One region of the Paenibacillus sp. LX16 genome, then DNA from elsewhere that is predicted to be linked to it. Evidence: predicted binding sites of a transcription regulator. Region 1 holds the regulator's gene; each other region holds the start of a gene.

Region 1 (7,887 bases):
GCTCGTCGACTCCGTTTTTCAGCAGCTCGGTATGAACACCGCTATTATCCGCGGCAGGTATGTTAGGTTGTCCCTCCACTTTTTGAAAAGGAACCCAAACCATTATATTTTCATTCTGTGCATTTTTCCCTTGAACCACCCAATATACCTGATCCCACACAGTCTTCCATGTTTGAGTCGTGCTAACCAGACCACCTGATTGCTTAGCCTTAATGATAGCGGCATTTTCCTCAGCCACCTGGTCTTGAGTAACATAGGAATAATACCAGAAAATGCTGACCAGGATCAGTATCACGGCCAAAATGGCGACCGCTATCCACTTTTTCTTATTTTTCAAACCCGTGCTTCCTCTCTAAGGGGATGTGACACCTGAATTAGCGCGACAGCAGCCCTTCAAAGGCGGCTTGTGCCTCATGTTTGATACGTTCCTCGTCCATAGTCAGGCATTCGCCGTTTTTCACAACCTGACGACCGTCTACCCATACGTGAGCCACGTCTTTGGCGCTTGCAGAGTATACCGCATGGGAAATAAGATCTGTACGCGGCAAGAAATGTGCCTGATTCAGATCCAGCGCGATAAAGTCAGCCTTGTTGCCTGCTGCCAACGCTCCTACTTCTTTTAAACCAATTGACTTTGCACCGTATTCTGTTGCCAGACGCAGCGCTTCACTCGCAGGAACTGCCGTAGGGTCACCAGATACACCCTTGTGAATAAGTGCTGCCAGACGCATTTCCTCGAACATATCCAGGTTATTATTACTGGCAGGACCATCCGTTCCGAGAGAAACGGTAACCCCTGCACGCAGCAATTCAGGCACTCTTGCCACACCACTTGCCAGCTTCAAGTTGCTACCTGGGTTGTGCGAAACCGCTACACCACGTTCAGCCAGTAAAGCTATTTCTTCGTCGTTCAAATGAACGCCATGGGCAACAAGCGAAGGACGGGAGAAAAATCCAAGCTTATCCAAATGTGCAACTGGACGCAAACCGTAGTCGCGTACGTTTTGCTCCACTTCGGCGATCGTCTCAGACATGTGCGTATGCAGCGGCAAATCCAGATCATGCGCAGCTTGTACGAATTTTTCAATAAACGCAGGTGGACAGGTGTATGGCGCATGCGGTGACATCATCGTTGTAATACGCCCGTCTGCTTTACCATGCCAGTTACGCGCAAAAGTCACGGCCTCAGCCAGCTTGATTCGCTGTTCTTCCTCCGAACATAGTCCAATTGCTCCACGCATCAGACTTGCACGAATACCTGACTCTTCAGCTACACGAGCCACCTCATCCATATGATCGTACATGTCCAGGAAGGTCGTTGTACCACCTTTCAGCATTTCCAGCACAGACAAGGACGTACCCCAGTACACGTCGGTAGATGTAAACTTGGCTTCCATAGGCCACATTTTTTCCTGAAGCCATACTTGAAGTGCCAAGTCATCTCCATGCCCACGCAGCAGAGACATCGCCGCATGACCATGAGTATTAATCAGACCAGGTAAAAACAAAAGCCCCTTACCATCGATCGCTTCCGTCTCTTCCTCACCGGCAGGCAAAGTCTCGCCAATGTAAGTAATGCGGCTATCCTCCACAATCATAAAACCATGGATTACCCCAACTTCTGGTCCATTTACGGCAAAAAAGCCGTTTTTAATCATCCATTTATTCACTGTCATATTGTGTTTCTTCCTTTCCGTCCTCCAAATAATAAGCGAGGCTAAGCAAATCAGTTGTAAAGTCTGTGGCATGAATCCGAATGTTGGCCGGTGCCTTGAGAGTAGTCGGTGCAAAGTTCAGGATCGCTCCAATTCCGCTCTCAATAAGCCTGTCAGCCACGTGCTGTGCTTCAAAATCAGGTACGGTAATAATCCCGATTCGAATGTTTTTTTCTTTCACAGTCGCTTCCAGTTCATCCATCGGTTGCACGACCAATGTATTGATCTTGGTCCCTACCTTATCCGGAAACGCATCAAATACCGCTACAATCTTCATATTGTCTTTTAAATAAGCGTTATAATTCGAAAGGGCTTGCCCCAGATTACCCGCTCCGACCAATACTACATTAATTTGCTGATCGATTTTCAGGATATGGCGTATTTTCTCAATTAGATAAGAAACATCATAACCTATACCCTTCCGACCAAAATCTCCAAAATAGGCGAGATCTTTACGGATTTGGGCCGGGTTCAAATCTAGCCTCTGCCCCAACTCTTGAGAAGAGACCGTAGCCACCTCCCGTTTGTGAAGTGCATTCAGATAACGTAAATATACGGGTAACCTCCGTACGACAGCCTCTGAAATTTTATCTGATTTCATACTTGCTCCCCCTAATTGTAACGAACATACTTAGTGTCCGTCCGTTATGCCTCGGTCTCCGGGGCGGATTGGAGCCATTCGGCGATGCGGGGCACCATTTGCTCCGATGGCATATGCTCCATTTTTGGTCCCGGTAACGAGTACAAAAAGTGCTTTCCGTAATAGGATTCGATCACACGCGTATCGTAAACGATAACGACCCCGTGGTCGCTCGCTGTACGAACCAACCGACCAAATCCCTGTTTGAAGCGAATGACCGCTTGTGGTACAGACAGCTTCATAAATGGATTCTTCTTCTGCTGCTGGAGCAGCTCGCTTTTTGCCTCCAGCAACGGGTGATTCGGCGGTTGAAACGGCAAGCGAACAATGGCCAGACAAGTCAGAGCCTTCCCCGGAATATCGACGCCTTCCCAGAAGCTGCTGGTTCCGAGTAATACAGAAGCTTTGGCTTCCTGAAAACGGCGGGTTAGCTTGCTGCGACTCCCACTGTCCATACCTTGTCCCAGCACAGTAATTTCGCTGGATGCTAAGACCTCTTTGAGCGGCTCATACACTTGCCGGAGCATCCGATAGGAAGTAAACAGAACGAGCATTCTCCCCCGCGTCGCCTGAGCAGTCGCTCCTAGAGAGCTAACGAGCATATCTACAAAGTGTGCATCTCCTACACTGCCCTTCACGCTTGGGAAATCCCGTGGAATGACCAGCAACACCTGATCCCTGTAATTAAAGGGTGACGGGAGCTGCGAAGTCATCAGCCGCTCTTGATCTGCGGCCTCCTGCAAGCCGAGCTGATCGATCATGTACTGAAACGACTTATCTACCGATAAGGTAGCAGACGTCAGAATAATGCTTCTTTTTTTGTCAAAAAACATTTCTTTCAACTGGCGGCTCACATCGACGGGCACCGCATAAAATTGTAATGATTTACTGCGGAATTGCCCACTCGCTTCGAGCCAGTATACGGTTGTTTCATCATCGAGTCGCATAAAAAAGCGCAAATTTTCTCGAATCCCCGCCAGATCCTTGAGCAGACCCGTGATATCTGTAATAAGGCTATCCGCCGCATAATCGTCATGTTCTTCCTTGACGTCCAGCATCAGCTTGTCGCCCTTGCGCAAAATTTCACTCATCGTTACATATAGCTGATTTTCCAAAGCCCCCGCCTGATCCCACTTTGCAGGCTTGGCTGAAGGTTTGAGACGGGAAGAAAACTGTCCTGTTTCACCCGGTGTCGCATCGCTTCGCTCTGGCAACATGCCAAACAGCTTGTCGCTTAGCAGGTCCCAAGTTTCCTTAACCTCTAACACGAGCGGATACATCTGATCGATGGTTGAGGCCCAATCCGTCGACTTCTCGTGCCCCGATTTCGCCAACTGTTGACGAAGTGAAGGCAGTTGTCCATTCTTGCTGTCTTTGAACAGTCGCGTCAGTGTATGCACGAGTGTGAAATATTTCATATGCATACCTAGGTGCTTACCAGCTACTTCCTCCAGGTGATGGGCTTCATCAATCACCAGATGTTCATAGCTCGGCAATAACTGGTGGCTAGCTTTGACGTCAGTGAACAACTTAGAGTGATTCGTAATAACAACATCCGCTATCCCTGCTTCATGGCGTGCACGATGATAATAGCATTTGCGGAACCATGGGCAAGAACGACCAAGACAGGACTCTGAATCACTCGCCACCGTTTCCCAGAAATCTCCACCACGGTTGCTCAGATTCAGTTCTTCATCATCACCGGTTTCTGTTAGCGTCAACCAGACGATCATCTGAGCAGCTGTAATTAAATCTTCCTTCGGTGTCGCGAAGTCTCTTCTGTTTATTTTATGTTCAAACTTACGCAGACACAAATAATGTCCCCGACCCTTGAAAATAGCAGCCCGGAACGGAAACGGAATCACCTTGGTCAGCATCGGAATGTCGCGCTCGCGTAATTGCTCCTGCAGGTTGATCGTATGTGTACTTACCATAACTCGCTGTCCTTTTTTCACACTGTGATACAGCGATGGGAGCAAATAACCGAGGGACTTCCCTGTTCCTGTACCTGCTTCGATCAGCAGATGCTTGTCTTCACTCAGTGCCTGATTTACACCCTCAATCATCTGTATCTGTGCCTCGCGCTCCTCATATTGGCTCAAGGATGAACGCAAATTGTCCCGTACATCATCCATGTACTCCTCAAAGGAAACACCTGACAGTGGATTCGGGTCATCTTCTCTACGCGGAGCAGCTAGCTCCGTCCAATCTTCCACTTTTAGCGCAAGCTGACGAAAAAACTGATGTCCCTCCAAATCCTGAATAGGATCAAGCTCTTTCTCTTCACGCACCCCATCAAGAAACCATCCAAGGTCACTGTCTTCCTCTGCAAACAAATCGCTAAGCCGCTGTATCGTTATCAGAGGTAATGCTTGAAGCTCACCCAGACACTTTAAAAACACCTCAGCCGTAGCTAACGCGTCGCTGTCTGCTTGGTGAGGGCGATCATGTGCCAGCCCAAACTCAGAAGACACAAAACCCAACTGATACGAAGATAGCGATGGAAACATAATTTTCAGAAAATCCATTGTATCCAAGATTCTTCCGCTAAACGGCAAATATCCGCACCGATCCAGAGCGTTTTGCAAAAAATTAAAATCAAACGCCACATTATGACCGACCAGTACAACATCGTCCAGCATAGGCACGAGCTCCATCATCATTTCTTCAAGTGCAGGAGCATCCTTGACGTCATCGTCTGTAATTCCGGTCAATCCGGTGATAAAAGGGGGAATAGATCTGCCAGGGTTTACATAAGAACCGTAAACACGGGAAATGCTGTTATCATGATCTATAATTGCAAGTCCGACTTGAATGATGTCATCCGCGGACTGGGTGCCTGTCGTTTCAAAATCCAATACCGCAAATTTCATTCGGGCTAATCCTTTCTTAAGACACTTACAAAAATAATAACTCTGTATATTAGCATAGCAGAAGATCGCCTGTTTGGAAATTAAGACAGCCAAAAAAGACGATGCACACGCCGCCTGAGAGGTGGGCATGCATCGTCTTACTCGGTGTCTGACAACTACATCCAGGTCATCATGGAGCTGTCGTATCGAAGCTTTTCGGTACCGGACAGACAGGCTTCCATATTGTGCAGCGGCTCGGGTAACGCAGGATCGAACTGATGTGCGAGAGCAAAACATTTTTGCGCCTCCTCTACGTCAGCCTGCTTTGCCAACAGACAGCCTAGCGCATTATAGATGACCGCCTTCAGTCCTGCCTGCTCAGTCAGGTCCAGCACCTTCTGAAAATGGCATACAGCCTCTGCTGGATCATCCAGTTGAAAATAGGCCATTCCCATATACATGCGACTCTGCCAGCTGTTCGGAAAATGCTGTAGTACCTGCTCAAATTGTTGGATCGCCTCAGGGTACATGAGTAATCGATAATACCCTTGCCCCCGATTAAAAGCTGGCAGCTCTTTTTCAGGTAGCTCCGTGTCAGACATATCGGTCTCCGCGGAAAACCCGGCCGCACGCAGGCACACCATTTTTTCCTCAAAGGCCAGCCACTCATCCATAATTCCGTCACTCATTCTCCGCAGCAGACTCCAGTGCTGTAGCAGCTCCTGCCTGCGGGAGCCCTGGGCTGATGGGTAATGCTTCACGATATCATCTAACATGCTGTTCATTTCTGCGAATACATGCTGGAACATGTGCATCCCGCCCTTATGAAAGATGGATTAATACACTCACATTTTTCGCTTAAAAGACGAGTTTCATCCGCACTCCCATTCATTACATGATCGTCGCGTGTACTTCTTTGTTCATCGTTTGGGCTGGTTTATTATGTTCATCAACAAATACCACTGTTGGTTTGTATGTTTTGGCCTCTTCATTCGACATGGAAGCATATGAAATAATAATGACTGTATCACCAGGCTGCACCAAACGAGCTGCCGCACCGTTGAGACAGATAACACCGCTCCCACGCGGTCCGGGAATAACATAGGTTTCCAGTCGAGCTCCATTGTTATTGTTTACAATTTGAACCTTTTCATTCTCCAACAAATCCGATGTCTCCATGAGATCTTCATCTATAGTGATACTCCCCACATAGTTCAGGTTAGCTTCTGTAACCGTAGCGCGGTGAATTTTGGATTTCATCATGGTTCTAAACATGGGAAAGCACCTCCGCCTTCTGTATTATTATATTGTCAATCAGTCGGGTATTGCCAAATTTCACAGCCAGCGCTACGATGACTTCTTCCCGAACATCACATAGCCGCTGCTCGGGAAGAAGGGGCTTCAGACCGGGAAAAGTTAATATTTCAATGTAATCAATGTCTGCTAAAGGAGAGGAAGTAATGGTGGACTCCACCATTTGATGTAGCTGACGAATCGTAATTGTGTTTGTTACTATATCTTCGCTCACTTCTTGCACCTTACGCAGTGACTGAGACAGCACCAACGCCTGCTCGCGCTGTTCTGCACTTAAATACACATTACGGGAGCTGAGGGCCAAACCATCCGCCTCTCTGACGATGGGACAAGGTACGATAGTCACGTTCATATTGAGATCAGTCACCATCTGCTGGAGCACAGCAACCTGCTGTGCGTCCTTCATTCCAAAGAAAGCCAAATCAGGACCTATCATGTTAAAAAGCTTGGCTACCACCGTAGTCACACCATCAAAATGGCCGGGACGGGAAGCACCGCACAAACGATCTGTCAAAGCGGATACTCGAATTTTGGTTTGGGTTGGTTGTGGATACATTTCTGCTACAGTTGGCAAAAATACAATGTCCACGCCTTCGCGCCGTGCTACCTCCAAGTCTCGAGCTTCATCGCGAGGATAGCTGTCTAGATCTTCATTTGGTCCAAATTGAATCGGATTCACGAAAATGCTAAGCACGACCGTATCCGCCATTTCACGCGCCTTGTGCATCAAGCTCGCATGCCCTTCATGCAGGTATCCCATTGTTGGTACAAAGCCAACTTTATGTTGCTGTAAAGAGGTAGAACCGTATTTCTTTTTTGTTTCGCTTGTCCCAAGCTGCCGACGTTCAGCAATAACCTTCCGCAGCTGAGCCACTTCTCTTACGATGATCATGATCGAGATTCCACCTTTTCCTTAGCTTGTTCCTGTGTCTGTCCTTTTGCCTTACCGTACAGGGATTCCACAACGCGGTCATCCGCGCTGAACACATGCTCTGCGGCCGGAAATGCCCGCCCTTTCACATCACTCACATATTGCTCAATACTGCTGCGGATCAAGCCGCCTACATCGGCATAGGTTTTAACAAAGCGTTTGCTGAAATAAGGCGATGCGTACTGAATCAGATCGTGATAAACGAGTACCTGACCGTCACATCCACGTCCAGCACCAATTCCAATGGTTGGAATGGAAAGCTCTTTTGAAATCGCTGTTGCCACTTCCTCAGTTACCAGTTCCAGTACAATGCCAAAAGCACCCGCCTGCTCCAGCGCCTTGGCGTCCGCCATTAACCGGCGTGCGTCCGCTTCGTCCTTGCCTTGAATGCGATAGCCGCCAATTTGATTAACCGATTGCGGAGTAAGCCCGATA
Region 2 (7,887 bases), 160 kb from region 1:
ATGGTAGAACTGAACCTATGAGACCTCTCGGTGGAGTGTTGGTATAATGACAATCATCACATTTTGATGAGCTGTATAATGAACAGATTGATAGGCGGAACCTCTTGGGATTCCGCCTTTTTGTATTTAACGATTTAGACATATACCTGCTGTATTGGTTTGTTGTATAATCAGTTTTGGTCATGGCAACTTTATCGGCGCAGGTATTTAATTTAAGAAGAAAGTGTTTTCTTTCGGGATAAAGTATGCTAAAATGATATATACTAACAAAAGGAAAGCTTTATCAAACCGAAATGTAAAAGAAGGTGAAAAATTTGGAGAGTCAACCGCAATGTACAAAAATGTGTCCGCGTTTTGAAACCGCCTTTTCATGTTTGGGTAAGCGTTGGAATGGATTAATTATTCAATCCATGATGAGCGGTCCTAAGCGGTTTAAGGATATTTCCAATCTGATTCCCACAATGAGTGACAAAATGTTATCAGAGCGAATGAAAGATTTGGAAAATGAAGGAATTCTTACACGTCATGTATATCCGGAAACTCCTGTCCGCATTGAATACGAGCTAACAACCAAAGGCCGTGCACTTCAGCCGGTTATGGAACAGATTCAATATTGGGCTGAGGAATGGATCAGATGAGCAACAAACTAAATAAGCGTTTCTCATAGCAAAACAGCCTTTTCCTAGGAAAAAGGCTGTTTTTTTATTTTGTGTATAGGCTACACGGCTTAATAGCCTTTGACGCGCCCCGCAACTGAGAATAATGCTGCTGTTGTACGACGGGGGACACGGGTTTGAATATCCAGCGCGGCCGAACGGAATGTACCCAAACAGGAATGGCAAAGTCTTCCTGCATAAATAGGGGAACGGCAGGATTCACAAGGATAATCAAGCTGACTGTATGTGGAGGGAAACTTGCCTGCCCTTACCCAGTCTGTGAGCAATTCCATAGGTGTGCCGGTTACATCACTGAGCTGGCGGGTATGAGTAGAAGGATGCTTCCATAGATAGTTAGAACAGCGGTCCAAGAATATATTTTCTTCCTGAATACAAGTACTACATAGGTTTCTAAGGTTTTGACGAAAAACAGAACCGCATTTTGGGCAATTAGAAGTATATATCTCCATAGAAACCAGTCCTTTGTATTGATATATAGTGAAATTTAAAATTTATTAGTTACATATTACTATGACTTTATACCTATATCAATCTTTATTTATGGAGTCTTTGATCTTTAAGTGTATGTTGAAATCTGTGTTGACATTACTCTGTTACTTATGTACTATTACTTACATAAAGTTACTTAATTAATAAAATAAATTATTGATGACAAGGGGATATTATATGATTCCATCTTTATTTTTGGCCCACGGCTCACCGATGCTTGCTATTGAACAGACGGACTATACTTCATTTTTAGAGCAACTGGGGAAAAGCATTCGTCCTAAAGCGGTTGTTATCTTTACTGCTCATTGGGAAGCGCAAACGTTGACGATCAGTTCGATGGATGACGTGTACGATACCATTTATGATTTTGGTGGTTTCCCACCGGAACTGTACGCGGTGAAATATCCAGCACATGGTTCTGTTGAACTGGCCAATAAGCTAAAAAAATTATATGAACAAAAGGGCATTGACGTACAAACTGATCGGGTGAGGGGACTGGATCATGGATCTTGGACATTGTTGCATCGTATGTATCCTGAAGCAGACATTCCGGTAGTTCAGATCTCTGTAAATCCATATCTCTTGCCCAAAGCACAATATGTCATTGGTGAAGTGCTACGTGGACTGGGAGAACAGGATATTCTGGTCATTGGCAGTGGCGTGACTGTTCATAATCTGCGTATCGTCAAATGGGGGGAAACGAAAACAGAACCTTGGGCTATAGATTTTGATGATTGGATTATTGAAAAAGTACAAAGTAGAGATATAGAGGCTTTGGATCACTATGAAAGCAAAGCACCGTATGCTCGTCAAGCCGTACCAAGAGCAGAGCACTTTGTACCGTTGTTTATTGCAATGGGGAGTGGCAATCCTGCAAACAAAGCCAAGGTCATCCATAGAAGCTATGAGATGGGGAATTTAAGTTATCTATGCTTACAGTTTTAAAAAGTGTGTTGACAGAAGAAGAACTATTGTTAAAATGCTTCGCTACTGCTCCTATATAAGTAGGGGAGTGGAAATAAATTAGGGAGTGTTATAAGCTATAATGGCTTATAACACTCCTTTTTACATAAAAAACGATTTATTATATCCGGCAAATCTCACGAGGGCACAATTCACAATGACATACGCCTTGCAGCATTTCCAAATCCTTGACAACAATCATGCCATTATCGTATTCTACTGCATTTTTCTTACGTAGATCACTAAGCATCCGGTTTACGCTTTCCCGGGTCGCACCGATCATATTTGATAAGTCAGTATGAGTAATTTTTTTATGAATCAGGATATGTTCGCCGTGAGGCTCACCATAGGTATTGCATAGACGGATGAGTGTTGAACATAAAGCGCCTGGTTTGCCATACATCATCAAATCGCGGAACTTAGTTTGTGTAATGCGGTGATGCGAACCCATCCATTTCATAAAGTCAATCGCAAAATCACAATGCTGGCAAATAAGCAACTCCAGATCTGTATGATCGATTACGCCAATATCACTGTCTTCCAGAACCTCAGCAGAAAAGGAATGCTTAGTACCGAAAAATGGATCGGCTTGACCAACAAGATCGCCGCTTTGATACATATATAGAATAAGTTCCTTGCCCTCATCCGTTGTTTTGGTTACTTTCACGCGTCCGCGCTTAATATAAAACAGCTTATCCGCTGTATCTCCTTCCCAGAACAGATGCGAGCTTTCTGGCATAACTCGATCTTTCATCATCACTTGCAATCGGTTGAAGCTGGCCTCCGAGAAGCAACAGGTGTTGCCGCGGGCTTCCATTACATTTGTAGGGTTTCTCATCGTCCATTTCCCCTTTGTATCCTATGTTTTTTATCTGCAACTTGATCAATTCAAATTCATTATATACCTGTGCAATGAGTTTTTGGGGCAAGAAGAGGGGGTAAAAGTGGCAGAATTCCAAACTTTGTGATTTAATTCACTTCATAAAATAAAATTTTAAATAGATTGTGAAAAAAATCACAATATATCTTGAAAAGCTGTGTTACGATCAGTGCGTGAACAAGAGATAGTACACGAGATAACAGGAGGATGAGGGAAATGGCTGTTAAAAACGAGGTTATCCAAAAAGAGCAAAGCGCAGAGCAGTATATTCAAACGCTGATTGACCGGGGGAACCGGGCACAGCAAGCTTTCATGAGTATGAATCAGGAACAGATTGACGAAATCGTACAAGCTATGGCACTCGCAGGGATGGATAAACACATGTACCTGGCGAAGTTGGCTGTTGAAGAAACAGGACGCGGTGTGTACGAGGACAAAATCACCAAAAACATGTTTGCAACAGAATATATCTATCATAGTATCAAAAATGAAAAAACCGTCGGTGTCATTGAGGACAATGATTTTGACAGTTTTCAAAAGATAGCAGAGCCAGTCGGCATTATCATGGGGATCACTCCAGTGACAAACCCGACTTCGACTACGATGTTCAAAGCGTTGATTGCCATTAAAACACGTAACCCAATCATTTTCGGTTTCCATCCATCTGCTCAATCGTGTAGTGCGGAAGCAGCCCGCATCTTGCTCGAAGCAGCTGTTAAACATGGCGCTCCAGCTGATTGTATTCAATGGATTGAAGCACCTTCGATGGATAAGACCAATGTACTGATGAACCACCCTGATGTGGCGCTGATTCTGGCAACTGGTGGATCAGGCATGGTTAAGGCGGCATATAGCTGCGGTAAACCTGCTCTGGGTGTAGGCCCAGGTAACGTGCCTTGCTTTATTGAAAAAACAGCAGACATCAAACAGGCTGTGAACGATCTCATCCTCTCTAAATCTTTCGACAACGGTATGATTTGTGCTTCCGAGCAAGCGGTTATTATCGAAGAACCAATCTTCGAACAAGTGAAAAAATTGATGATCGCTAACGGCTGTTATTTTGTAAATAAAGAAGAAGCAGCTAAGCTCACTCAAGGAGCTATGAATGTCGAGAAATGTGCAGTGAACCCAGCTATCGTCGGGCAGTCTGCTGTGAAAATTGCTGAAATGAGTGGTATCACAGTACCAGCAGGAACTAAAATTTTGGTCGCTGAGATTGAAGGGGTAGGAACAAAATTCCCATTGTCTGCGGAAAAATTGAGTCCTGTATTGGCTTGCTATAAAGTAAAAAATGCGGAACAAGGTATTCAACGCGCTGCTGAAGTCGTGGAATTCGGGGGCATGGGCCACTCGTCCGCTATTCATTCGAACGATGAGGACGTTATCGCTCGCTTCGCAAACCGTCTGCAAACAGGACGTATCATTGTAAATGCACCTTCCACACATGGTGCGATTGGCGACATTTACAACACCAACCTTCCTTCGTTGACACTCGGTTGCGGTTCGTACGGTCGTAACTCGACTTCGTCGAACGTATCGGCAGTCAATTTGATTAATGTGAAAAGGGTGGCGAAACGGACGGTGAATATGCAATGGTTCAAAGTACCTTCCAAAATCTATTTTGAGAAAAACTCGACACAGTATCTTGCTAAAATGCCTGATATCACACGTGTAGCCATTATCACAGACCCTATGATGGTACAACTTGGATATGTAGATCGTGTTATTCATTATCTGCATCAACGCCAAACACCAGTAGCTATCGAAGTGTTCTCTGAAGTAGAGCCAGATCCATCGACAGTTACGGTAGAACGTGGTACTGAAATGATGAGACGTTTCCAACCGGATTGCATCATCGCATTGGGCGGCGGTTCGCCAATGGATGCGGCTAAAGGCATGTGGATGTTCTATGAATATCCAGATACTGATTTCAATAACTTAAAACAAAAATTCATGGATATCCGTAAACGGATTTACAAGTACCCACGTTTGGGCCAAAAAGCACAATTTGTAGCTATCCCTACAACCTCGGGTACAGGTTCCGAAGTTACATCGTTCGCAGTAATTACGGACAAAAACCTGGGCAACACGAAGTACCCGCTGGCTGACTATGAGTTGACTCCTGATGTGGCAATTATTGACCCAGTGTTTGTATATTCGCTGCCTAAAACAGCTGTAGCGGACACAGGTATGGACGTTCTGACACATGCTATCGAGGCTTACGTGTCCGTAATGGCTAATGACTACACAGACGGTCTGGCGATTAAAGCCATTCAATTGGTATTCCAATACCTGGAACAATCGGCTCTGACCGGTGATAAGCTGGCTCGTGAAAAAATGCATAATGCTTCCACACTTGCTGGTATGGCGTTTGCTAATGCATTCTTGGGCATTAACCACAGTCTTGCACATAAATGGGGTGGACAATACCATACAGCGCATGGCCGCACGAATGCCATTTTGATGCCGCACGTCATTCGCTATAATGCGAAAAAACCGACAAAATTTGCTTCGTTCCCTAAATATTCGCACTTTGTTGCGGATGAGCGTTATGCAGAAATCGCGCGCATACTGGGACTGCCTGCACGCACCACCGAAGAAGGGGTTAACAGCTTGATCGAAGCGATCCGTAAGATGAACAAAACACTTGGTATCGAGGAATCGTTCCAACAAATCGGTTTCGATGCGAAGGATTTCGAATCACGTGTAGACTATCTGGCTGACCGCGCATTTGAAGATCAATGTACAACTGCAAATCCGAAGTTGCCACTGGTTACTGAGTTGGCTGACGTATATCGCAATGCCTTCTACGGACGTTTTGACCAATAATATAATAGGTACGAAGAGGCTTGTGAAAAAGCATTTTCTCGTTCAATACCGATGCAGGCTCTCTATATAGAGGGCCTGTTGGTTTGGGAAGGGAGGTGAACGGCAAGGCTAAGGATATAGGCGTGAAGCTAGGGAAAATAAAGTGATAAAAATCACTCATATTGTGATTTTTATCACATACTACACTCTATCATTATTCTACAATAAGGGTGTAAGAAAGGTCCCGACACTGAGCGTAAGGCATCGGTGAACAGGCCGGGCTCAAGAAATAGCTTTATCGTGAAAAAAATCACAAGTCCGGAAGACCAAACAATTTGGAGGGATTTACATGTCGGTGATTGAGAGAGAATTACAAGAGCAACAATCTGGCTGGAGAGGTTTTAAAAAAGGTAAATGGACTAAAGAAGTCAACGTCAACGATTTTATTGAAACCAATATCTTACCTTATGTTGGCAATGAAGAATTTTTAGTTGGTCCTACCGCTAACACAACTGCACTGTGGGATATTGTATCCGATCTTACTAAAAAAGAGTTGGCAAACGGCGGCGTGCTTGATGTAGACGTGAATACGCCATCCACCATTATTTCACATAAGCCTGGCTATCTGGACCGGGATAAAGAACAAATCGTCGGTGTACAAACAGATGCTCCATTCAAACGTTCTTTGCAACCGTTTGGTGGAATTCGGATGATGATCGACGCTTGCAAAGCCTATGGTTTTGAAGTACCAGAAAGTATCATTGATATCTTCACTCATATTCGTAAAACGCACAACCAAGGTGTATTTGACGCTTATACAGATGAAATGAGAGCAGCTCGTAAAGCTGGTATCATTACTGGTTTGCCAGATGCATACGGTCGTGGTCGTATTATCGGTGACTATCGTCGTGTAGCTTTGTATGGTGCAGACTTCTTGATTCAAGATAAAAAACTGCAACTGAAAAGCCTTGAAGTTGATTCCATGGAAGAAGATGTAATTCGTCTGCGTGAGGAAATTTCCGAGCAAATTCGTGCTTTGAATGAACTGAAACAAATGGCTGCTGAGCACGGTTTTGATATCTCCAAACCTGCTAACAATGCGAAAGAAGCTTTCCAATGGGTATATTTTGGATATCTTGCAGCAATCAAAGAACAAAATGGTGCAGCAATGTCCTTAGGACGTGTATCTTCCTTCCTTGATATTTACTCTCAACGTGATATGGAAGAGGGTACAATGACAGAAGAGCAAGCACAAGAACTGGTCGATCATTTTGTTATGAAATTGCGTATTGTTAAGTTCTTGCGCACACCTGACTATAATGAACTGTTCAGTGGAGATCCAACTTGGGTTACTGAGTCCATTGGTGGTATGTCCGTAACTGGAGAAACTCGGGTAACTAAAAACAGCTTCCGTTTCCTGCACACTCTCTACAACTTGGGACCTGCACCGGAGCCAAACCTGACTGTACTGTGGTCGGAAAAACTGCCTGAAGGCTTCAAAAAATATTGTGCTAAAGTTTCTATTGAGACTAGCTCCATTCAGTATGAGAATGACGATCTGATGCGTCCGATTTATGGAGACGATTATGGTATTGCTTGTTGTGTATCGGCAATGAAAATCGGTAAACAAATGCAATTCTTTGGTGCTCGCGCCAACTTGGCAAAAGCTCTGCTGTATGCAATTAACGGTGGTAAAGATGAAAAATCTGGCGTCCAAGTAGGGCCTGAATTCCCAGCTATTACAGGTGAGGTTCTGGATTACGAAGAAGTGTTGAGTCGCTTCAAACCTATGATGGAATGGCTGGCAAAACTGTACATGAACACTTTGAATGTTATTCACTACATGCATGATAAATATAGCTACGAACGCATTGAAATGGCGTTGCATGATCGTGATATTCTCCGTACCATGGCTTGTGGTATTGCGGGTCTGTCAGTTGCTACCGACTCCTTGAGTGCCATTAAATTTGCAAAAGTTAAACCAATCCGTAACGAAAAAGGGATTGCCGTTGACTTTGAAATCGAAGGCGAATACCCTTGCTACGGTAACAACGATGACCGTGTAGATAA
Region 3 (7,887 bases), 2.7 Mb from region 1:
CTTATGTGTCGTTATCTTCGGACAGGGGTTCGACTCCCCTCGCCTCCATTTGAGTAAGACAAGAAAGCCATCAGCCAGTGATTCTGGTTGGTGGCTTTTTATTATGTCTCTAGTAATTGAGTTGAAGAGGTTTTACACAACATGTAGCTTGAAGGTGTCTCTAAGTGTTCCTGCTGCTTTTTCACCGTAAGCAACCCAAGGATTGATCTTCTTTTAGAAAAAGTATTGACACGGATAGAAAAGTATTATATCTTTATATCAAGATAAATAAATTAAAGATAAAAACAATCAGAAAATTTTGAATAGGGAGGTATACACATGATCACCATTTTAGAAAGAATTAATCAGCTCGCAAAAAAAGCAAAGGAAGTCGGATTAACTGAAATTGAAAAAACGGAACAAACGGATCTTCGCAAAGAATACCTTCAAATCTTTCGGGGTTCTGTACAGAGCATTCTCTTGAATGCTACGATTTATGATCCGAATGGAGATGATGTTACTCCTGAAAAACTTAGAAAAGAACAGGCCCGTGTCACTAAGCAATAGATTTAATTTCGTCTAATATCTCTAATTTAATAATCTTTGAATGAATATAATATGGAGAGTGATTTTTATGTTGGCAAGTGGATTGTTACTGATACGTTTGGTGGTTGGATTGTTATTGGTGGGGCACGGAGCACAGAAACTTTTTGGCTGGTTTGGCGGTTATGGCCCAAAAGGTACCGGCGGTTGGATGGAATCGATCGGAATTAAGCCCGGGGTATTCATGGCAGTGTCTGCTGGGTTGATGGAATTGTTGGGAGGAGCTCTATTTGCTGTAGGATTGCTCACTCCACTGGCTGCATTGTTGATTACGGCGACTATGCTCGGAGCAATTTTCAAAGTACATGGCCCAAACGGGATCTGGGCAACAGCTAATGGCTATGAATATCCGCTAGTTCTTATTGCAGTCGTAATAGGTATTGCGTTGACAGGAGCAGGTTCATATTCCATTGATGCAATCCTTAATTAATACATGAACTTAGGTCATTAAAAGTCATCAACAATAAAAAACAAAGGTTTCTACAATTAAAGGAGGGTTTCATATGTCACTTCAAACTACAGGTATCCATCATATTACAGCTTTTGCCAGTAATCCGCAGGGAAATGTCGACTTCTATGCCGGCGTCCTGGGACTTCGGTTAGTGAAGAAAACGATCAACTTCGATGCTCCTGAGGTTTACCACTTGTACTTTGGCAACGATGCAGGAAGTCCTGGAACGATCATTACTTTTTTCCCTGCACCAGGAACTCCCAAAGGGCGAATCGGAGGTGGCCAGGTGGGCATAACCTCGTATGTGGTACCCCCAGGTTCACTTGATTTTTGGCAGCATCGTTTGCAAAGCTTTGATATTCAAGTTACGAAAACGAGCCGTTTTGCTGAACAATATCTTCAATTTGAGGATAATGAGGGCTTACGCCTTGAGCTTGTCGAGCGTGAAGCGGGAGCGAATAGTACTTGGTCTTACGGTGGCATTTCAGCCGATAAAGCAATTAAGGGGTTTGGAGGTGCCGTGCTATTTAGTGTCAATCCACAGAGAACGATGGATGCATTGGAGAGCATACTCGGATTTACGAAAATCGCTGAAGACGCCGAATATGCGCGTTATCAGTCCGTAGGAGAAATCGGCAACATCGTGGATGTTCCACTCGCCAAAATGGGTCTAGGCTTTGGTGGAGCAGGCACGGTACATCACATTGCATGGCGTGCAAAAGATTTCGAACAACATGAAGAATGGAGAAGCGCAGTCCAGCATTATGGCTATCAGCCGACTCCAATCATAGACCGCCAATATTTTAATGCTATATATTTCAGAGAAGCGGGCGGCATATTATTTGAAATTGCAACAGATCCACCGGGATTTGCTAACGATGAACCTGCTGAATCTTTGGGGCAGAAATTAATGCTGCCAGAGTGGTATGAACCGCAGCGGGCTCAAATCGAGGCCAATCTGCATCCTATTAAAGTGATAACATTAACGGAAAAACAAAAGTAAGAAAAAGTTGCATATGACTCTTCCATAAGACAGCTTGCCGAGTTTGGCCTGCTCCCATATGGAGGAGTCTTTTTATTACGGGAAAAATTCATGTGTCTCGTGCCCTTCCAGCCTCTTGCTATTCCACCAGCTTTTCAGACTTCACTAGCATTTCTCGTAATACGTGAGCGACTCGACTTTTCCGGTTCGCTGCTTTCCTTTTTATCAAGTGTAATGATTTTTTGTATGCATGAGTATGGCCTTGGTCGTAGAACTGCTTGGCTGCAATGCGTAGTGTTCTTCTTAATAACAGTGCTGATGAGCGTGTTAACCTAGAGCGGAATCCCCTGCGCAATACCCGCAATGTATTTTTGTAGGTCTCAAAATCCTCGGATGGAGGGATAAGGGCGAATAAATTTAACGAGGAGTCATTGAATCCGTAGGTTTCATACATGATTCTCAGATTTTCCGTATTTAACACGTTACCTCTGAGATAGGTGGGATGTTCCTGATGGTATCCGACCACTTCTTTTATGCAATAAAAAGGGATCTTCAAGCGATGCAGTCTATAGCCAAGGTCCCAGTCTTCGAGTCCATAGAGCACAAACCGTTCATTGAAACCTCCAATACGAATCAAGTGACTGCGTCTGATGGCTACACAACGAGTAACCAGCAGCATCCAGGGGGCTACGTCCGTTGAGGCAAATTGTTTCTGCGTATGGGGAGGAACCCTTGTGGGACTAACTACTTTAGACAGTGCACCCGTTTGGTGAAGGATATCTTCTGGGGTTATGATCGGAGTAATTTCGTTCGCTGCTTCATAGTCAGCATTCCATAAGTTGGACTGCGTAAGTATGTTGCGACATTGTTCTTTTTCTTCAGGAGAAAAGTCAGGGTAATAATGGGTAAAAGCATCGTCCCACGAGTGAGGAATGCCTGAAAGCACGGACTTGGGATATTTACGGTGATAACGGCTCACGATCCTAATAAATTCCGGTAATACTACAAAGTCAGCGTCGCAGAAGATGATGTATAACCCTTTTGCACGGCGCAGTCCCAAATTTCGAACGGCAGATCGACCGCGTTGTTCCTGATGTGACACATAGATAAGAGGATAGGATGCTTTGAAGCCTTCGACCATTTCTTTCGTTCCATCTGTAGAACCGTCATCAGCTACAATGACTTCGAATAGTTGCTTTGGATAGGTTTGTGTCTCAAATGAAGCGAGTGTAAGCAACAATTGCTGGACTCGATTATAGGTTGGAATGATGACGCTGTAGCGGATAGCCAATATGATCTCCCCCCCACCATTCTTATTAGTGAACGTATGAACAAGATAAATAATAACAATGTATTCAAGGATTTTAGCCTGGTCTAGTCAAACATCCCTCAAGGTTCGAAACAGGCTTGGTCTTATTACCGATATTAAGGTGGGGGGTTCTGTATTTTCTGCTGTTTTGCAGGTACGTTCAGTGGTGTTATGTATGTGTAATCATGGTATTATGCATAGAGATGTAAAGTAAAAGCGAGGGCACTTCCTATCCGCTGAAAGCCCACTCATCATATAGAAACAAACATGAGATGAAATGGGCAAGTTATGGTAAACTATATAGAGTTATAGAAGACCTGAAAGAGGAGTACTATATGACACAATTTGTCTATAAGCAAATTATTGACGATCTCAAGATGAAAATTTTTGCTGGAAAGTTTGCAGATATGAGATTGCCAGATGAACGTAGTCTTAGTGAGACTTACCAGGTTAGTCGTAGTTCAATTAAACGTGCTCTGACTAAAATGGAGAATGTCGGAATCATTTTCAAAAAACAAGGTTCCGGGACATTTATTAATCCATTATACATAAGAAATGAATCTATCTTTAACTATGAAGGCTCTAATCTAGGGGTCACTGATAATTTTCAAATGCATGGTAAAAAGCCAAAAATCAAAGTATTGAGTTTTGAGGTCATTCCGCCAACAGAAGAGCTACAGCGCGATTTGTTCTTGGAGACTCATGATTTTGTTTACAAAATTGTTCGCTTACGTCTATTTGATGATGATCCTTTTATGATTGAAACGGGCTATATCCCCATTAAAATTGTCCAAAATTTAAATCAGACAATTATCGAGGGGTCCATTTTTAATTATTTGGAAGACTCGCGGAACTTGGCCGTCACCAAATCTTTTTTATCCATTTTTGCAGAACCGTCCCAAGAGAATGATCAAAAGCTGCTACATTTAAATGAAAATGAGCCTGTAGGTATTATGGAAGGTGTGTTCTTTTTAGATAACGGTACGCCATTTGAGTTTTCTCATATGCGATTTCATTACAAATATTTAAAATTTAATACCTTTGTATCGGTTCACTAATGATAAGACTGGAGAATTCTCCAGTCTTTTTTTTATGGTTTTTAGAAAAGGGTTGGAGCCTGCGATAGCTTCGTTTATAACAAATTTTATTGGTTTATACTTCTATATATTTTAATGTAAGAGCTTTTTTACTGTCTTTTTAATTTATATTTCATAGTATGTTCAAAATTTCACAAAATTGGACCGTATCACTTGTGAAAAAGGTTGAATTTAATCGGCGCAGCGTTATGATGTACATGTAGATGAAATTTCCGGAAATAAATTACAAACAAAACTACTTAGGGAGTGGACACAATGTCGTTATCACCCGTGTTAGCAGATTATTCATCTAAAACATATTTAGAAAAACTTGATGCATATTGGCGTGCAACGAACTACATTTCGGTAGGTCAGCTTTATTTAAAAGATAATCCTTTGTTGAGAGAGCCTTTAAAAGATTCAGATGTGAAGGTTAAGCCTATTGGACACTGGGGCACAATTCCGGGTCAAAACTTTATTTATGCACATCTAAATCGTGTTATTAATAAATATGATTTGAGCATGCTTTACATTGAAGGTCCTGGTCACGGCGGCCAGGTTATGGTTTCAAATTCTTATCTGGATGGAAGTTACACTGAAATCTATCCGCAAATTACGCAAGATATCCCAGGCATGAAGAAATTGTTCAAACAATTCTCTTTCCCTGGCGGTATTGCTTCACATGCTGCTCCTGAAACACCTGGATCTATCCATGAAGGTGGAGAATTAGGCTACTCTCTTTCTCATGGTGTAGGTGCCATTTTGGATAATCCTGATCTGATTTCGGCTGTTGTTGTTGGTGATGGCGAAGCTGAAACTGGTCCATTAGCCGCTTCGTGGTTCTCTAACAGATTTATCAACCCCATCACGGATGGTGCAGTGCTGCCAATCTTGCACTTGAATGGCTTTAAGATTAGTAATCCAACGATTATGTCTCGTCAATCAAAAGAAGAATTGACCTCATACTTTAAAGGTTTAGGTTGGGAGCCGTTCTTTGTTGAAGGTGAAAATCCGGATCACATGCATCCAGAAATGGCGAAAGTATTGGATACGGCCATCGAGAAGATTGAAGCTATTCAAAAGAATGCGCGTGAAAATAATGATCTTACTCGTCCGGCTTGGCCGATGATTGTATTCCGTTCACCTAAAGGCTGGACAGGTCCGAAGGAATGGGACAACGTGCCGAATGAAAATTCATTCCGTGCCCATCAGGTTCCAATTCCGGTTGATCAAAAAAATATGCAGCACGCACCTGCTTTGTTAGAATGGCTGAATAGCTATAGACCAGAGGAATTGTTCGACGAAAACGGTCGTTTAAACTCTGAGCTTGCTGAAATTCTGCCTACAGGCGATAAACGTATGGGAATGAACCCTGCTGCGAATGCGGGTAACCTCATTAAAGACTTGAAATTACCGGATTTCCGTAACTATACGCTGGATAATTCCGTACCTGGTAAAGTGATTGCGCAAGATATGTCGGTTTTAGGGAAATACGTTAAAGATGTGGTTCTTTTAAATGAAGAAAATCGTAATTTCAGAATCTTCGGACCGGATGAAACGATGTCTAATCGCTTGGCTCCTGTTTTTGAAGTAACCAAACGCCAATGGATGGACCAAATTATTGAACCTAATGATGAATTCTTATCATCCTATGGCCGCGTAATTGATTCTCAATTATCCGAACACCAAGCTGAAGGATTGCTGGAAGGTTATGTATTAACAGGTCGCCATGGTTTCTTTGCAAGTTACGAAGCCTTCCTGCGTGTGGTTGACTCGATGATCACCCAGCACTTTAAGTGGCTGCGTAAAGCAACGGATCAAGGATGGCGTGCAGATATCCCATCACTGAATGTCGTAGCAACTTCAACAGTGTTCCAACAGGATCATAATGGGTATACACACCAAGATCCAGGTTTGTTAGGTCATTTGGCTGATAAAAAACCAGAATTTATTCGGGAGTATCTGCCAGCGGATGCCAATTCATTGTTGGCTGTTTTCGACACCATTTTAAACGACCGTCAAAAGATCAATTTGATTGTTTCGTCTAAACACCCACGTCCACAATGGTTTACTGCTGATGAAGCGAAAGAATTGGTGGATAAAGGGTTGAAGATTATTGACTGGGCAAGTACAGATCAAGGTGGAGAACCTGACCTTGTCATTGCTTCTGCTGGTACAGAGCCAACTATTGAAAGTTTAGCTGCAATTTCTATTTTGCATGAAAAACTGCCTGACTTGAAGATTCGGTACATCAACGTGGTAGATTTGCTGAAACTGAGAAGTCAAAAACTAGACCCGCGTGGATTATCCGACGCTGAGTTTGATCATTTTTTCACAAAAGACAAGCCCGTTGTTTTCGCTTTCCATGGTTACGAAGGTCTGATCAAAGATCTGTTCTTTGATCGTCACAATCATAACTTGCATGTACATGGTTACCGTGAGAATGGCGATATTACGACACCATTTGATATGCGTGTATTGAATCAAATGGATCGTTTTGACTTAGTGAAGGAAGCCGTTCTTAACTTACCTGACGCTGGGAAGTACACCAACATTGTGGATGAAATGGATGCTACGATTAAGAAACATCATCAATTCATTCGCGAAGAAGGCATTGACTTACCTGAGGTAGAGAACTGGGTATGGAAAGGCTTGAAATAAAAATAAAGACGCTTCAACCTTGTGTTGGACAACCAAGCAATTCAGCATGAAGTGGATTATATGATTTGGTAGTGGTATACAAGTGCCTGACCCCTTGACTTCAAGTATGATTTCAATGGGGATCAGGCGCTTTTTGATTTAGCACACAGAGAACTTGGTAGGGAAGTTACGAGCTAGTGGGTATATACATATATAGGGAACGGAATGTATTGTATTGGATTGCTATATTTTGCCGGAGCTTTGAAGAGGTGTTACGTTTATGAGAATAGTAAAGGAGGCTGTAATATGAACCAACAAATTCCGGAGAAGGTATTGAATGATGGCGTTAAAGTGCCCGTCATTGGATTTGGGACAGCTGGATTGAAGGGTGCAGACGGAGTGAGGGCGATTACCAGCGCGATTGATGCAGGTTACCGTCTGATCGACACAGCGTTCAACTATGAAAATGAGGGTGCTGTTGGGAAAGCGGTCCAGCAGAGCTCTGTGCCCAGAGAAGAATTGTTGATTTGCTCCAAACTACCGGGTCGCCGACATGCTTACCAAGAAGCCATTGTAACGATCGAAGAGTCATTATATAGAGGAGGACTGGACTATTATGATCTTTATCTGATCCATTGGCCGAATCCCCAAATTGATCGATATGTTGAAGCCTGGCAGGCGTTGATTGAGGCAAAGAAAAGGGGCTATATCCGTTCCATTGGGGTCTGCAATTTCTTGCCCGAGCATAATGAACGTTTAATTCGGGAAACAGGTGTCACGCCGAGCTTAAATCAAGTTGAATTGCATCCATTATTTAATCAGGAACATCAGCGTGCAAAAGATGCTA

The links. Region 1 encodes Rex, which represses fermentation and respiration genes when NADH is low (regulators of the CRP and FNR family bind a similar motif). Its sites were predicted from a motif close to TTGTGAAATATTTCACAA; they were not measured.
Region 2: a site for Rex is predicted at 3,133-3,150, ahead of adhE (bifunctional acetaldehyde-CoA/alcohol dehydrogenase). Genes of this name have one in related genera too.
Region 3: a site for Rex is predicted at 4,541-4,558, ahead of T3H97_RS01040 (phosphoketolase family protein). Genes of this name have one in related genera too.

The regions. Positions count from the first base shown of each region.
Region 1 is NZ_CP141152.1:3,364,681-3,372,567, forward strand. Features, by position in the region: gene T3H97_RS14720 (cell wall elongation regulator TseB-like domain-containing protein) at 1-337, opposite strand, end outside; gene T3H97_RS14725 (amidohydrolase) at 375-1,676, opposite strand; gene T3H97_RS14730 (redox-sensing transcriptional repressor Rex) at 1,663-2,316, opposite strand; gene dinG (ATP-dependent DNA helicase DinG) at 2,361-5,228, opposite strand; gene T3H97_RS14740 (tetratricopeptide repeat protein) at 5,384-6,016, opposite strand; gene panD (aspartate 1-decarboxylase) at 6,099-6,482, opposite strand; gene panC (pantoate--beta-alanine ligase) at 6,475-7,413, opposite strand; gene panB (3-methyl-2-oxobutanoate hydroxymethyltransferase) at 7,410-7,887, opposite strand, start outside.
Region 2 is NZ_CP141152.1:3,523,516-3,531,402, reverse strand. Features, by position in the region: gene T3H97_RS15590 (ThuA domain-containing protein) at 1-47, shown strand, start outside; gene T3H97_RS15585 (winged helix-turn-helix transcriptional regulator) at 315-638, shown strand; gene T3H97_RS15580 (hypothetical protein) at 728-1,027, opposite strand; gene T3H97_RS15575 (DODA-type extradiol aromatic ring-opening family dioxygenase) at 1,344-2,111, shown strand; gene T3H97_RS15570 (Crp/Fnr family transcriptional regulator) at 2,251-2,967, opposite strand; gene adhE (bifunctional acetaldehyde-CoA/alcohol dehydrogenase) at 3,226-5,838, shown strand; gene pflB (formate C-acetyltransferase) at 6,167-7,887, shown strand, end outside.
Region 3 is NZ_CP141152.1:226,054-233,940, forward strand. Features, by position in the region: RNA gene ssrA (transfer-messenger RNA) at 1-51, shown strand, start outside; gene T3H97_RS01015 (DUF896 domain-containing protein) at 319-546, shown strand; gene T3H97_RS01020 (DoxX family protein) at 614-1,012, shown strand; gene T3H97_RS01025 (ring-cleaving dioxygenase) at 1,086-2,036, shown strand; gene T3H97_RS01030 (glycosyltransferase) at 2,155-3,306, opposite strand; gene T3H97_RS01035 (GntR family transcriptional regulator) at 3,660-4,382, shown strand; gene T3H97_RS01040 (phosphoketolase family protein) at 4,677-7,061, shown strand; gene T3H97_RS01045 (aldo/keto reductase) at 7,347-7,887, shown strand, end outside.